One region of the Mesorhizobium sp. 113-3-9 genome, then DNA from elsewhere that is predicted to be linked to it. Evidence: riboswitches for the same ligand, from Rfam matches in the RefSeq annotation. Region 1 holds a riboswitch; the other holds the start of a gene.
The links. A riboswitch is a leader RNA that binds a small molecule or an ion and turns the genes downstream of it on or off. The one in region 1 is predicted to bind S-adenosylmethionine.
Positions count from the first base shown of each region.

Region 2: another riboswitch for S-adenosylmethionine. It lies ahead of MesoLj_RS35920 (O-succinylhomoserine sulfhydrylase); the one in region 1 lies ahead of metX (homoserine O-acetyltransferase MetX).

Region 1 covers NZ_AP023246.1:1,862,291-1,870,165, forward strand. Annotated here, with positions in the region: gene MesoLj_RS09020 (glycosyltransferase family 2 protein) at 1-690, opposite strand, end outside; gene MesoLj_RS09025 (DUF1330 domain-containing protein) at 856-1,176, shown strand; gene metW (methionine biosynthesis protein MetW) at 1,189-1,803, opposite strand; gene metX (homoserine O-acetyltransferase MetX) at 1,862-3,031, opposite strand; SAM riboswitch at 3,140-3,217, opposite strand; gene hisC (histidinol-phosphate transaminase) at 3,380-4,489, shown strand; gene MesoLj_RS09045 (prephenate/arogenate dehydrogenase family protein) at 4,512-5,447, shown strand; gene MesoLj_RS09050 (sugar kinase) at 5,444-6,373, opposite strand; gene MesoLj_RS09055 (DUF2125 domain-containing protein) at 6,381-7,379, opposite strand; gene MesoLj_RS09060 (gamma-glutamylcyclotransferase) at 7,535-7,875, shown strand, end outside.
Region 2 covers NZ_AP023246.1:7,521,884-7,529,758, forward strand. Annotated here, with positions in the region: gene chvE (multiple monosaccharide ABC transporter substrate-binding protein) at 1-35, shown strand, start outside; gene mmsA (multiple monosaccharide ABC transporter ATP-binding protein) at 136-1,668, shown strand; gene mmsB (multiple monosaccharide ABC transporter permease) at 1,665-2,951, shown strand; gene araD1 (AraD1 family protein) at 3,244-4,236, shown strand; gene MesoLj_RS35915 (2'-deoxycytidine 5'-triphosphate deaminase) at 4,274-5,368, opposite strand; SAM riboswitch at 5,467-5,544, shown strand; gene MesoLj_RS35920 (O-succinylhomoserine sulfhydrylase) at 5,602-6,792, shown strand; gene MesoLj_RS35925 (ceramide glucosyltransferase) at 6,826-7,875, opposite strand, start outside.

The DNA of each region.
Region 1 (7,875 bases):
GGGATGGCTGGCCAACCAACTTCTGCGAAAGGCACAATTGTTGGCGTTCATTGCACGTCTGGAGGCGAAACGCTGATCCCCGTCGCGCAGCGGGAAGAACCACAGCAGTGCAAAGGTGCGCGAGGCGAAATCGTCATGGCCGAGATAGGTGTAGCCGCTCACGGCCATCGTCTTCGGGTCCTGTAGCGGTTCAAGGAGCGCCGACAGCCAGCCGCTCTCCATAACCGTGTCGGAATCGCAGAAAACCACGATGTCGCCCGTGGCCAATCCAACGCCCGCGTTCTTGATCTCATAGTATCGGCTGCCGGTGCTGGCGCTGAAGACCAGATTGGCGACAGCGCCAAGCCGCGGGACAAGCTTGGCGACACGCTGCTGGAGGAGCGGCGTCTCGGTATTCTCTCCGCTGTGAACGACAATAACCTCCGGCTTGGGGTGCTGATCGTCAGTCGTTGCGGCCTCTATTTCCCGCGCCAAGGCGCGGAATGAAGCGCCGATCTCATCTTCATTGATGGATTGGGCATTTTCCATTTCGACTACGATTGAATAGGTCTGGGATTTGCGTTCCATGCCCCGCCCAAGCATTACGTTCGGCGCGACGCTACAAAGACCATCTTCACATGTCATCCAAAGACGCGAAATCCGGCTGGTCTGAGACGCCGATTTTGGGCCTCCGCGCCCCAATAGCAACACCCTGGCAAGTCTGAGGGGATGCGGTTCCGCTCGCGCTCAAGCGCTGATTCGTGCACAGCATCGATGTTGGCCTATTACCTCAGGCGTAATCGAGTCTCGTCACCTCCCTTGGCAATTTGCAGCCATGAGACCGGCAAATCGGCCGCTCGACAAGGGAGTTACGTCATGACCGCTTACGCCGTTGCCCATATGCGCCAAGTCAGGATGGGCCCGCAGATCGTCGAATATCTGCACAGGATCGATGCCACGCTGGAACCTTTCGGCGGCCGCTTCCTGGTCCATGGTGGTGATGTCGAGGTGATCGAGAACGATTGGCCGGGCAACCTCATCATCATCGAATTTCCCGACCGGCGGCAGATGCACCGGTGGTATGATTCGCCCGCCTATCAGGCAATATTGGCCCTGCGCACGGACAATTCCCAATCCGATGTGGTGTTCGCCGACGGTGTCGAGCACCCGCACAAGGCCACGGATGTCCTGGGCTAGACGTTCCGTGCCTTACCGCTTCAGCAAGAACACCGCTTGCTGGCCGAAGAAATTCCAGAACCACCAGGGCATCGACAGGCCGATCTTCTGGCCGGCTGCGTCGAGCGCGGTCGCCTTTTCCACCGTCGCGCCAAGCTCATCGCACAGGTTGACGAAGTCGCGGATGGTGCAGAAATGGATGTTGGGCGTGTCGTACCAGGAATAGGGCAGGTCCTGGGTCACCGGCATGCGGCCCTTGACGAACAACGACAGGCGCACGCGCCAATGGCCGAAATTGGGGAAAGAGACGATCGCCCTGTTGCCGATCCTGAGCAGTTCGTCGAGCACCAGTTTCGGGTTGCGGGTCGCCTGCAAGGTCTGCGACAGGACGACGAAGTCAAAACCCTTGTCGGGATAGAATTCGAGATCCTTGTCGGCATCGCCCTGGATGACAGAGAGGCCGCGCGCCACGCATTCGTTGACGCCGCGCTGCGACAGTTCAAGCCCGCGCCCGTCGACCTGTTTGGTTTCCTGCAGCAATTCAAGCAAGGAGCCGTCGCCCGAACCGACGTCGAGGACGCGCGACTGTGGTGGAATGAGGTTGGCGACGACCTCGAGGTCGACGCGCTGGCTGCCGTTGACGCTCATGACGCCACCTCCTGTGTGGCGCATGATCCCGATCCTGAAAGTCTGCAACTTTGCGGGGTCATGCGCTTAGCCCTCTGGCGCGGGCCGCGGAGCCGATGAAGCCGTTGATGGCGGCGAACAGTTCCGGCTCGTCGAGCAGGAAGGCGTCGTGGCCGCGATCGGTCTCGATCTCGACGAAGGATACCGAGGCGCCGGCGGCGTTGAGCGCGTGCACGATGGAGCGGCTCTCCTCGGTCGGAAACAGCCAGTCCGACGTGAACGACACAAGGCAGAAACGGGTCTTGGTGCCGGCAAAGGCATCCGCCAGCCTGCCGCCATGATCGGCGGCGAGGTCGAAATAGTCCATCGACCGCGTCATGTAGAGATAGGAGTTGGCGTCGAATCGGTCGACGAAGGTCATGCCCTGGTGGCGCAGATAGCTTTCGATCTGGAAGTCGGCGTCGAAGCCGAAAGTCAGGTGGTCGCGATCCTGCAGATTGCGGCCGAATTTACGGTGCAGGGCGGCTTCCGAGAGATAGGTGATGTGGGCCGCCATGCGCGCCACCGCCAGGCCCTTTTCCGGGCGCTTGCCATGCTCGAAATATTTGCCACCATGCCAGTCTGGATCGGCCATGACGGCTTGCCGGCCGACCTCGTGGAAGGCGATGTTCTGCGAGGAATGGCGGGCACCCGTGGCGATCGGCAGCGCCGAAAAGACGCGCTCGGGATAGCTCGACGCCCATTCCAGCACCTGCATGCCGCCCATCGAGCCGCCGAGCACGCAGAACAGTTTATCGATGCCGAAATGGTCGATCAGCATCTTCTGCGCGCGCACCATGTCGCGAATGGTGATGACAGGCAGGTCGAGCCCATAGGGCTTGCCGGTGACGGGATTGGTCGAGGCCGGACCGGTGGAGCCCAGGCAACCGCCGATGACGTTGGAGCAGATGACGAAGAAACGGTTGGTGTCGATGATCCTGCCGGGGCCGATCAGCACTTCCCACCAGCCCGGCTTGCCGGTCACCGGGTTGGTGTTGGCGACATGCTGGTCGCCGGTCAGCGCATGGCAGACGAGAATGGCATTGGAGCGGGCATCGTTCAACGTGCCATAGGTCTGGTAGGCGATCTGGAACGGCGACAAAAGCGTGCCGGCGTCGAGCTTGAGTGGCTGGTCGGGCCCGAAGCGCAACACCGGGCTCGACGGTTGGTCGGCCTCGTTGTTGGTCTTTCCTGCACGCAGAGCGGCCATTCACGTACTCACTTGCTGCATCGTGCCCAACGAAAAATCGCTGCCGATGCGTTTTGTCCGGCCGGCCGCGGACAATAAAAAACCGGCATTGCCATTCGCAAAGCCGGTTACGTCACGCAAACGGCCCTTTAGCGAATTGTTTAACGTGGCTGCAAGCCGACCGGCCAAATCACCACGGAACTGTCACCGTCCTTCTAGAACTCGCCCGCCTCGCCGTCAATGCCGGAAGGCTGGGCCGGAGGCTGGGCCGGCTGCTGGCCCCACCGCCGCCTCTCGACATTGCCGGCCATGGCTTGTATTTCCGCTGCAGCCTCCGGATGGAGGCATTTTCGACGGATTTTGCAAAAAATGAACCAGACACCGGATCAGGCACGTCCAACCCCGCGCGCGGGCATCATGGACATAGACGCCTATGTGCCCGGCAAGAGCACGGCGCCGGCCGGTGTCGCCAAGGTCTACAAGCTGTCGTCGAACGAGAACCCGCTCGGTCCGTCACCGAAGGCCATCGAAGCCGCCCGCGACGTCGCCGCCAAACTCGACATCTATCCCGACGGCACCGCCAGGCGGCTACGCGAGGCGATCGCCGAGGTGCATGGCCTCAACGCGCAGAACATCATCTGTTCCAACGGCTCCGACGAAATCCTCGGCCTGTTGGCGCAGACCTATCTGGCGCCAGGCGATGAGGCCATATTCACCGAACACGCCTTCATGGTCTACAAGATCTACATCCAGTCGGCGGGTGCCGCGCCGATCGCGGTCAAGGAGACCGACGAGCGCGCCGACATCGATGCGATGCTGGCCGCCGTCACGCCGAGAACCAAGATCGTGTTCCTCGCCAATCCCAACAATCCAACCGGCACCTATGTGTCGTTCCAGGAGGTGCGTCGCCTGCATGCCGGCCTGCCCAAACATGTGCTGCTGGTGCTCGACGCGGCCTATGCCGAATATGTCCGCCGCAACGATTACGAAGCCGGCATCGAGCTGGTCGGCAGCGCGGAGAACGTGGTGATGACGCGCACCTTCTCCAAGATCGGCCTTGGCGGAGCGCGGATCGGCTGGATGTACGGGCCGATGCACATCGTCGACGCCATCAATCGCGTGCGTGGTCCCTTCAACGTCAATGCGACGGCGATCGAGGCCGGCATCGCCGCGATCCGCGACCGCGCCCATGTCGAGCGCAGCGTGTCGCATAACGAGACCTGGCTCACCTGGCTGAGCGCGGAGATGACCGGGCTTGGGCTGCGGGTGACGCCCAGCGTCGGCAATTTCCTCCTCATTCATTTTCCAGACGACCAGAAGCATTCGGCGGCGGCGGCGGACGATTACCTGACAGCGCGCGGCTACATATTGCGGCGCGTTTCCGGCTACGGCTTTCCCAACGCGCTGCGCATGACCGTTGGCACCGAAGAGGCCAATCGCGGCGTCGTCGCCGCGCTCACGACATTCCTGAAAAGCTAGAACGCCCGAAAGCTCTAACGCCATGACATCACCGATGTTTGAGAAGATCGCGCTGGTCGGCATCGGCCTGATCGGCTCGTCGCTGGCCCGCGTCATCCGCCGCGAGGGCCTTGCCGGCCACGTTGCCATCTCGACCCGCAGCGCGGCGACGCTGGCGCGGGCGCAGGAGCTTGGGCTGGGTGATTCCTATACGACCGACGCCAAGGAAGCGGTCCGCGACGCCGATCTGATCATCGTCTCGGTGCCGGTCGGTTCGTCCGGCGCGGTGGCGCAGGAGATCGCGCCGGCGCTGAAGAAGGGCGCGATCCTCACCGATGTCGGCTCGACCAAGGCCTCGGTCATCGCGCAGATGCAGCCGCATGTGCCTGACGGCGTGTATTTCATTCCCGGCCATCCGCTGGCGGGTACCGAGAAATCCGGACCGGATGCCGGTTTCGCCGACCTGTTCGACAATCGCTGGTGTATCTTCACGCCGCTGCCAGGCACCGATCCGGGCGCTCTGGAAAGGCTGTCGGAATTCTGGCGCCGCTGCGGCGCCAACATCGACACGATGGACCCGCAGCATCACGACATGACGCTCGCCATCGTTTCGCATTTGCCGCACATCATTGCCTACAACATCGTCGGCACCGCCGACGATCTGGAATCGGTGACCAAGACGGAAGTGATCAAATATTCCGCCTCCGGCTTTCGCGACTTCACGCGCCTGGCCGCCTCCGACCCGACCATGTGGCGGGACGTGTGCCTGCACAACAAGGACGCCATCCTCGAAATGCTGGCGCGGTTCTCGGAAGACCTGGCATTCCTGCAGCGGGCGATCCGCTGGGGCGACGGCGACAAGCTGTTCGACCTATTCACCCGCACCCGCGCGGTGCGCCGCTCGATCATCGAGGCGGGCCAGGACATTGATGTGCCCGATTTCGGCCGTCAGGCGATCGAGCACCCGTCGAAGAATTAGGCTGTTTCAGGCCATGTCGCCGCGACCATGGCCAGTGTCTCGGCCCGGTCCGGCGCACCGAGCCTGCCGCCGAAGCGCAGGCACTTGAGCGCGGCGGCGGCACTCGCAAAACGCATGGCCTGTTCGACCGGCATGGCTTCCGCCAGCCCGACGGCAAAGGCGCCGTGAAAGACATCGCCGGCGGCGAGCGTGTCGACCGCCTTGAACCTAGGCGCCGCGACATGGCGGGATGATCCCGCCGCGCGATCGAACCACCACGTGCCCGCCGCGCCGCCGGTGACCGCGACGAGGGCATCGGTGCGGGAGGCGAGGTCAGTGCAGGCGCGCCCCAGGTCCAGCGCCTGGCCGCATATGATGCGGACTGCCGGCTCCGAGGCAACGATGTGAGAAGCCAGCGGCAACAGCCGCTCCAGCACCGCCAGCGGCGCGGTATCGGCGTCGAGAATCGCAGGCCGGCCGGCGGCGCGTGCCGTCTTCAGGGCAAGGGCCGCCGCACCCGGCCAGCGCACGTCGGCCAGCACGGCATCGAATGCCGCGATGTCGGCGAAAGGCAAAGAATCGGGATCGGTCTGCGCCAAGCTGTCATAGAAAGGCACGATGATGCGTTCGCCATGGGCGTCGACCAGGATCGATGCCAGCGCCGAGCGGGCGCCGCTGACGCGGCGCACGTAGCTGCAGTCGACGCCTTCGGCCTCGATCCCGGCAATCAGTTGATCGCCGACCGGATCATCGCCGGCACTTGCCCACAGCGACACGTCGGCGCCCAGGCGATGCGCGGCGCAGGCAGCGCTGGTGGCCATGCCAGAAGCGATCTGGACGCCGTCGGAGGCGATGAATTTTCCCTGATGCGCGGGCAGTGTCTCGACACGCAGGATCGTATCCAGCGTCAGCGCGCCGACACTCAGGAGCCTGGCTGGTCTTGCCATGGCAGCGCTATTGAACCGGCTTGATCTTGCCGAGCGGGATGAAGCCGAGCGAGGCCTTGCCCTTGACCACCTTCAGCGGCATCGATGGTTCGCTGCCAAGCAGCTCCAAAGCGGCAAAACCCTGTTCGACCGCGTTCTTCTGCTCGGGTATGGCGCCGGCAAGGATAGATGCGACAGCCTTCGGATCCTTGATCCTGATCATCAGGTCGGCGTCGACAAGGCCTTCGGCATCGACCGACAACAGCCCGGAAACGGTAACCCTCGCCGTGCCCGACGACAAATTGAGGTTGCGAATATCGACCCTCTGGCCGCGCAGGCTCTTCACCTGCGTTCCGATCAATGCGACGCCGTTCTTCAGCGTGGCATCGCCGCTGGCATCGAGCGCCGGCAGCACGCGCCCGCCGATCGCATCCGGGTCGATCTCCAGATCGGTGAAGCTGCCGACATAGTCGAGATCCACGCCGTTCGGCTGCAACTGGCCGGCTGCCCTGCCGGCGCTGAACAATTCCACCGGATCGGTGTCGTCGGCCGGATCGGTCTGGCCGGACAGGCCCTCCGCCTGCAGCGCAATGCGCCGCGGCAGCGGCCATGACAGTTTCACGTTGGCCTGCAGATTGTCCCAGTCGATCCACAGCGGCACCATGCCGGGGACTGAGGTCCTGAGCGGGCCGCGCAGATCGGCGACCGGCGACAAAGGCTGGATGATCTGGGCGACGGCATTGAAGGAGCCGGCCGAGGCCGCGATGTTCTTGGCATCGTCCTCATACGCCAGATTGTCGCAAGAAACGGCAAAGCTCAGGGGATAGCCGCTGACCTGGAGATTGGCGCAGCCGGCTTGGATGCCGCTCTTGTTGAGCGTGGCAACCGCCTTGTCGGCTTCAGCCCTGACCCTGCTGGCCAGGTAGAACCAGCCGCCGCTGTAGATGGCAAACAGCACAATGACGAACGTCACAAGCCAGAAGAGGCCGCGACGGGACTTTGGTTGGCGTTCGTCACTTGACGTCATGCTTTGGCTCTCATTAACGCATGGGTATTGGCGGACGGACCTTCGATTCCGACAACAGTGGGCAGACAGAGACGAATAGGTAGCCGGGGACGGTTGGAAAAAACACCGGTTTCCGGTGCGGTGTTGCCATTCTTTTTGCAATCAGGCGCGGCGATATGGGCGATTTTTGGGTGTTTGGCTACGGTTCGCTGATCTGGCGGCCGGGTTTCGCGCATATCGAGACACGCCGCGCCCAGCTGCACGGCTACCGCCGCTCGCTCTGCGTCTATTCCTTCGTGCACCGCGGCACGCGCCAGCGGCCCGGATTGGTGCTCGGCCTCGACCATGGCGGCTCCTGCGTCGGCCTGGCTTTCCGTGTGCCCGGGGAATTGCGCGACGAGGTCATCGCCTATCTGCGCGAGCGTGAACTCGTCACATCAGTCTATCTCGAACGCACCCTCAAGGTCCGGCTCGACGGCGGCGGTACGGTCGAAGCCGTGGCCTACATCGTCGACCG
Region 2 (7,875 bases), 1.9 Mb from region 1:
ACTCGGGCTACATCAAGGCCGAAGACCTGAAGTAATTTCGGTTGTAAAGTCAGGGGTCCTGCGCAACGCAGGGCCCCTTTTCGTTCACAAGCGACCCCGGTATTGTTTCTGCCGGCCTCGGAGGAGCTTGCGCCAATGACCTCGACGATTTTGGAGATGCGCGACATCACCAAGACGTTCCCCGGCGTGAAGGCGCTGTCGAACGTCAACCTGCGTGTCGAGGAAGGCGAGATTCACGCCGTGGTCGGCGAGAACGGCGCCGGCAAATCGACGCTGATGAAGGTGCTGTCGGGCGTCTATCCCGCGGGGACCTACGACGGCCAGATCATCTTTCAAGGTCAGGAATGCCAGTTCAAGGGCATCCATGACAGCGAACACAAGGGCATCGTCATCATCCACCAGGAGCTCGCGCTGGTGCCGATGCTGTCGATTGCCGAAAACATCTTCCTCGGCAACGAACACGCCAGATACGGTGTGATCGACTGGGATGCCAACGAGAAGCGCACCAGCGCCCTGTTGAAGAAGGTGGGCCTCAAGGAGGACCCCAAGACGCTGATTACCAATATCGGTGTCGGCAAGCAGCAGCTGGTCGAGATAGCCAAGGCGCTGAGCAAGGACGTCAAGTTGCTGATCCTCGACGAGCCGACGGCGTCGCTCAGCGAAAAAGACAGCCAGGCGCTGCTCGACCTTTTGCTCGAATTCAAGCGGCAAGGCATGACCTCCATCCTGATCTCGCACAAACTCAACGAGATCAACCGGGTCGCCGACAAGGTCACCGTCATCCGTGACGGGCGCACCATCGAGACGCTGGCCAAGAAAGACATTTCGGAAGACCGCATCATCACCTCGATGGTCGGCCGTTCGCTCGACGACCGCTATCCGCCGCGCGAGCCCAAGATCGGCGAGGTCGTGTTCGAAGTGAAGAACTGGTCGGTCTATCACCCGCTCCATGCCGAACGGCAGGTGATCAAGGGCATCGACATCAACGTGCGCAAGGGCGAGGTGGTCGGCATTGCCGGGCTGATGGGCGCTGGCCGCACCGAATTCGCCATGAGCCTGTTTGGCCGCTCCTATGGCCGCCGCATCACCGGCGAGGTGCTGCTCAAGGGCAAGCAGATCGATGTCTCGTCGGTGAGCAGGGCGGTCGAACACGGCATCGCCTACGTCACCGAGGACCGCAAGACTTACGGTCTCAACCTCATCGACCATATCAAGCACAACATAACACTCGCCAATCTCGGCGGCGTGTCGCGCCACAACGTCATCGATGATCTGCGCGAGCTGGCCATCGCCAACGACTATCGCAAGAAAACGAACATCCGTGCATCGAGCGTCTATCAGATGACCGGCAATCTTTCGGGCGGCAACCAGCAGAAGGTGGTGCTGTCGAAGTGGCTGTTCGCCGACCCGGACGTGCTGATCCTCGACGAGCCGACACGCGGCATCGATGTCGGCGCCAAGTACGAAATCTATACGATCATCGCGCGCCTTGCCTCGGAAGGTAAGGCGATCGTGGTCATCTCGTCGGAGATGCCGGAATTGCTTGGCATCACCGACCGCATCTACGTCATGAACGAAGGGCGCATCGTGGGCGAAATGCCCGCGGCGGACGCAAGCCAGGAAAAAATAATGCGCGCCATCGTTCGGGGAGAAGGAAAAGCAGCATGAGCACCGAAAGCGCCCCCGCCCCGCAAGGCAACGTCACTGACGAACAGCGTCCACGCATCGCCGTCTCGGCGCTGACGGCGAACCTGCGCGAATACGGTCTGATCATCGCGCTGATCGTCATCATGCTGTTCTTCCAGTTCACCACGTCGGGAACGCTGTTCAAGCCGGTGAACCTCAGCAATCTGGTGCAGCAGAACTCCTTCATCATCGTGATGGCGCTGGGCATGCTGCTGGTGATCGTTTCCGGCTATATCGACCTCAGTGTCGGATCGGTCGCGGGCTTCATCGGCGCGCTGGCGGCAAACATGATGGTGATCTGGCAGCTCGGACCGCTCAGCAATCCGCTGGTGGTTTCGATCGTCTGCCTGATCGTGGGCGGCCTTATCGGCGCGGCGCAAGGCTACTGGATCGCCTATCACCGGATACCGAGCTTCATCGTGACGCTGGCTGGCATGCTGATCTTCCGCGGCATCTGCCAGGCGCTGCTGGGCGGCGGATCCTCGGTGGGGCCCCTCCCGGACGGCTTCAAGGCGCTGAGCTCCGGCTTCATCCCGGACGTGATCGGCCCGCTGACGCTGATCCCGCCGACGGTGAACGCCGCCGGCAAGACCATCATGGGCAGCGGCCTGACGCTGCATATGACGACGGTCGTGCTGGGCGTGATCGCCGTGCTGGCCTATGCCTATTTCGGGCTGCGCACCCGGCGCAAGCGCGAGCGCCATGGCTATGAAGCCGAACCCTTCCCCCTGTTCGTCGTCAAGACGCTGGTCGCCAGCGCGCTGGCGCTGTTCCTGGTCTATGAGTTCGCCAGTTACAGGGGGCTGCCGGTGGTGCTCCTCGTCATGGGCGTGCTGATCTCGCTGTTCGTCTTCGTCACCAAGCGTATGACCATCGGCCGCCGCATCTACGCAATGGGCGGCAACGCCAAGGCGGCGCAGCTGTCGGGCATCAACACCGAGCGGCTGACGCTCTACGTGTTCATCAACATGGGCGTGCTGTCGGCACTCGGCGGCCTGATCATCGCGGCCCGCCTCGGCCAGGCCGTGCCGGCGGCGGGTCTGGGCTCGGAGCTCGACGTCATCGCCGCAGTCTTCATCGGCGGCGCCTCGGCGATGGGCGGCGTCGGCCAGGTCATCGGCGCGGTGGTCGGCGGCTTCATCATGGGCGTGATGAACAACGGCATGTCGATCATGGGCGTCAACGTCGACTGGCAGCAGGTGGTCAAGGGCCTGGTGCTGCTCGGCGCCGTGATCTTTGACGTCTACAACAAGAACAAGGCCTGACAGGAGCAATTCCAGGAAAAGCGCATCACGGTTTTCCCCACAGGAATTGCACAGAAACAAAATACCGGGAGCGGCTCGGTTCCTCAAAGCCGAACCGCTCCCGCGAGGCAACAAGGAAGGCATACGGGTCTAGATCGCGATGACGCCGGCAAATAGTCGGCATCAAGAAGTCCCCCAGGGGATCAAGCCCGCGAGCGCAATCCGGACGAAGAATTTCACCCGTGGCGCGGCGAGGTCCGAGCCGCGCAGGTCAAGGTTTGTCAAAAGGCAAGCAGATAAGAGAGGATTGATCATGCTGATCTCGCAGATTCTCGACGACGCCGAGACCATTCGTGTCGTGGCCCGCAGCGGCGGCAAGACCCGGATCATCAACGGCGCCCGCAGCGTCTATTCGCTGGCGATGGAAGCTGCCCGCACCGGCGTCGGCCTTGCCACACTGATCGAGCGCAAGGGGCTTGGCGAGACGATCGATCTCGACGCCGCCTACAAAAAGGGGCGGCTGTTGTCGCCGATCAACCATCCCGATCCGGCTCACCTGCATCTCACCGGCACGGGCTTGACGCATCTCGGCTCGGCGGCGACGCGCGATTCCATGCACAAGAAGCTCAGCACCGATGGCGAGGAGCAGCTCACCGATTCCATGAAGATGTTCCGCATGGGCCTGGAGGGCGGCAAGCCCGCCAAAGGCCAGGTCGGCGTGCAGCCGGAATGGTTCTACAAGGGCAACGGCACCATGGCCGTGGCCCCAGGTGCGGCACTCCTGTCACCGGCCTTCGCCAAGGACGCCGGCGAGGAACCCGAGGTCGCCGGCATCTACGTCATCGGCGACGACGGCGCGCCCTTCCGTGTCGGCTTCACGCTGTCGAACGAATTTTCCGACCACGTGACCGAGCGCGTCAACTATCTCTTCCTCGCCCATTCCAAGCTGCGCAATGCCTCGTTCGGGCCGGAGATCCTGATCGGCGACCTGCCTTCCGACATCCGCGGCACATCGCGCATCGTACGCGACGGCAAGATGCTGTGGGAAAAACCGTTCCTGTCGGGCGAAGCGAACATGTCGCACACCATCGCCAATCTCGAACATCACCATTTCAAATATTCGGCGTTCCGCCAGCCGGGCGACGTGCATGTGCATATGTTCGGTACCGCGACACTGTCCTTCGCCGACGGGGTCAAGACCGAGGCCGGCGATGTGTTCGAGATCGAGGCGGGGGATTTCGGCCTGCCGCTGCGCAATCCGCTGGAGATCGAAAAGCCGGTGAAGGTGGTTGTAAAGGCGCTGTGAGTGGTGATCTCCCCCCTCGTGGGGGAGATTGGCAGTATCAGCGCGCGGTGCGAAAGTGCTTGGACAGCTTCAGGCCTTGCGCCTGGTAGTTGGAGCCCAGATCGGTGCCGTAGAGCGCCTGCGGGCGCTTCAGCATGTGCTCGTAGACCAGCCGGCCGACGATCTGGCCATGGTCGAGGATGAACGGCACTTCATGGCTGCGCACCTCCAGCACGGCCCGGCTGCCGGTGCCGCCGGCCGCCGAATGGCCGAAGCCCGGGTCGAAGAAGCCGGCATAGTGGACGCGGAATTCGCCGACCAGAGGGTCGAACGGCGTCATCTCGGCGGCATAGAGCGGCGGCACGTGCACCGCTTCCTGGCTGACGAGGATGTAGAATTCGTCGGGGTCGAGCACCAGTTCGCCCGCGCCGCTCTTGTGGATCGGCTCCCAGAAATCGACGACATCCTGCGCCGCGCGCTTGTCGACGTCGACGAGACCGGTGTGATGCTTGCCGCGGTAGCCGACCAGCCCGTCACTGTCGCCATTGAGATCAATCGACAGCGCGATGCCGCCGCCGGAAATGTTAGGCGGCTCGGTGGCGACCAGCATTTGCGCGCGATGGAGTTCGTGCAGCTCGGCTTCCGAGAGCAGCGCATTGCCGGTGCGGAAGCGGATCTGCGACAGGCGTGAGCCGGTGCGCACCACGATCGGGAAGGTGCGTGGGCTGACCTCCAGATAGAGCGGACCATTGTAGCCGGCGGCGATCTTGTCGAACTCGTGGCCTCGGTCGGTCATGACACGGGTGAAGATGTCAAGCCGCCCGGTCGAGCTCTTCGGATTGGCCGAGGCGGAAATCTCCGCCGGCAATGCCAGGCTTTCGAGCAAGGGCACGATGTAGACGCAGCCGGTCTCCAGCACCGCGCCGTCGGCAAGATTGATCTCGTGCAGCTTCAGCCGGTCGAGCTTCTCCGAAACCTTGTGATTGGGGCCGGGCAGGAAGGAGGCCCGCACCCGCCAGGCCCTGTCGCCGAGTCTCAGATCGAGACTGGCCGGCTGGATCTGGTCGGCATCGAGCGCGCGCGGCGACTTCAGCGCGCCGGACTGGAACAGCGCCGAAATGTCCTGATCGGGAAGAATGCCCGTCTCTCGCAAGGCTTCGCTCCTAGAGGGCAGGCTTTGTCGGAACCCGCTTGGTACAAACCTCTTAATGAAGCCGGCAATTGACGCAAGCGTGGGACGGGTCTAAAGGGTCGTTATCCCGTGGTGATTTGGCCGGTCGGCTTGCAGCCACGTTAAACAAGTCGCTAAAGGACCGTTGGGCCGCAAGGCCGTATGGACCGGTTGCGACTTTCGCGGCCGGTTTTTTTGTGTCTGGAACAAAAGCGATGAGCACCAAGAAGCGCAACTGGAAGCCTCAGACAGCCCTCGTGCATGGCGGAACCCTACGTTCCGGCTTCGGCGAAACCTCCGAGGCGATGTATCTGACGCAGGGCTATGTCTACAAAACGGCGCAGGCGGCCGAAGCCCGTTTCAAGGGCGAGGAACCGGGTTTCATCTATTCGCGCTACGCCAATCCGACCGTCGACATGTTCGAAAAGCGCATGTGCGCGCTCGAAGGCGCGGAGGATGCGCGCGCCACGGCGTCGGGCATGGCCGCGGTGACGGCGGCCCTTCTGTGCAGCGTCAAGGCCGGCGACCATATCGTGGCGGCGCGCGCGCTGTTCGGCTCCTGCCGCTGGGTGGTCGAGACGCTGGCGCCGCGATACGGCATCGAGGCCACGCTGGTGGACGGCACCGACATCGCCAATTGGGAAAAAGCGGTCAGGCCAAACACCAAGCTGTTCTTCCTGGAAAGCCCGACCAACCCGACACTGGAAGTGGTCGACATATCAGCCGTCGCCGCGCTTGCCAATTCAATCGGCGCGCGGCTTGTCGTCGACAATGTCTTCGCCACGCCTTTGCAGCAAAAGCCGTTGCAGCTTGGCGCGCACATCGTCGTCTATTCGGCGACCAAGCACATTGACGGCCAGGGCCGCTGCCTCGGCGGTGTGATCCTGTCGGACAAGAAGTGGATCGACGAGAACCTGCACGACTATTTCCGCCACACCGGCCCCAGCCTGTCGCCCTTCAATGCCTGGACGTTGCTGAAGGGCCTGGAGACGCTGCCGCTGCGCGTGCGCCAGCAGACCGAGAGCGCCGGCAGGATCGCCGATTTTCTCGCCGAACAGCCGCAGATTGCTCGTGTCATCTATCCCGGCCGCGCCGACCACCCGCAGGCCGATATCGTCAAGAAGCAGATGTCGGGTGGCTCGACGCTGATCTGCCTCGATGTCAAGGGCGGCAAGCAGGCAGCCTTCGCCCTGCAGAACGCACTCGACATCGTGCTGATCTCGAACAACCTTGGCGACGCCAAGAGCCTGATCACCCATCCGGCGACGACGACGCACAAGAATTTGAGCGATGAGGCCCGCGCCGAACTCGGCATCGGGCCTGGTACGTTGAGGTTGTCGGCCGGCCTGGAAGACACTGACGACCTTCTGGAAGACATCGCCGAGGCGTTGAAAGCCGCCAAATAGCAGGCCGTCCAGGCAGCGTCGCCTGCGGCGGGTTCAGGCTCGCGACGGTGCCTCTTCAAGTTCGGCTACCTTGGTGCCGATGGTCATCGCATTGCCGCGCCAGTCGACGGCGCCGCCGAGCCAGCCGCGTGCCCACATCGCCGGCAGGATCAGGTCACGCACCACGATCGCCGCGACCATGCGCGGCGACAGGTACCAGCCCTTGGACCAGCACAGTGCACATTCAGGGAAGTAGAAGGCCGCCAGCACAGCGACGGCCGTCAGCGGCAGGCTGAAGCCGGCGCTTGCCGCCGCAACCAGCGCAAGCACCAGCGGCACCACCGCGCCGGTCAGGATTTCAGGCGCGAAGAACAGCGGAAAGGTGACGCGGCGCAGGCGCGCCCAGCGGGCCTGGCGCGACCAGATCTCGCCAAGCGTGCGCCGGCCAAGCGGCTGTTCGAAGGGCGAAGCGACGAGATTGACGCGCAGGCCGAGCCCATTGACCAGCTTGGTCGCGGCGGCGTCCTCGGCGATTTCGGCGGCCAGCGCGCGGATGCCGCCATTGGCATCCAGCATCGGCTTGTTCCAAAGCATGCTCTTGCCCTGGGCAAAGCCAAGGCCGAGCGCCTCACCGGCATACTGCCAGCGGGCCTGCAGGGTGTTGAGGAAGGCGCATTCGACCTCGGCCCAGAAGCCATCCGGCCGCGAGCCGATCGGCGTCGAGCAGACAAGGCCCGTGTTTGGCCGCCACGCCGCCATCAGATGCTGGATGTAATCCCCGGGCATCAGCACGTTGGAATCAGCCAGGATGACCCATTTGTGCCGCGCGGCTTCCCAACCCTTGACGCAATTGTTGAGCTTGGGATTGGCGCTGACGCGATCGTCACCGATCAACAGCCGGGCCGGCAGCTTGGGGAAACGGGCAATGGCTTGTCTGATCAACCCGACCACCGGATCATCGGCATGGGCAACGCAGAAGATCAACTCGTAGCGCGGCCAGTCGAGCGAGAAGGCGCGCTCCAGCGTCTCGTGCGTGAACGGCTCGACGCCACGCGACGGCACGACAATCGACACCGGCTGCGATTTGCCGGCTGGCGGCGAGAT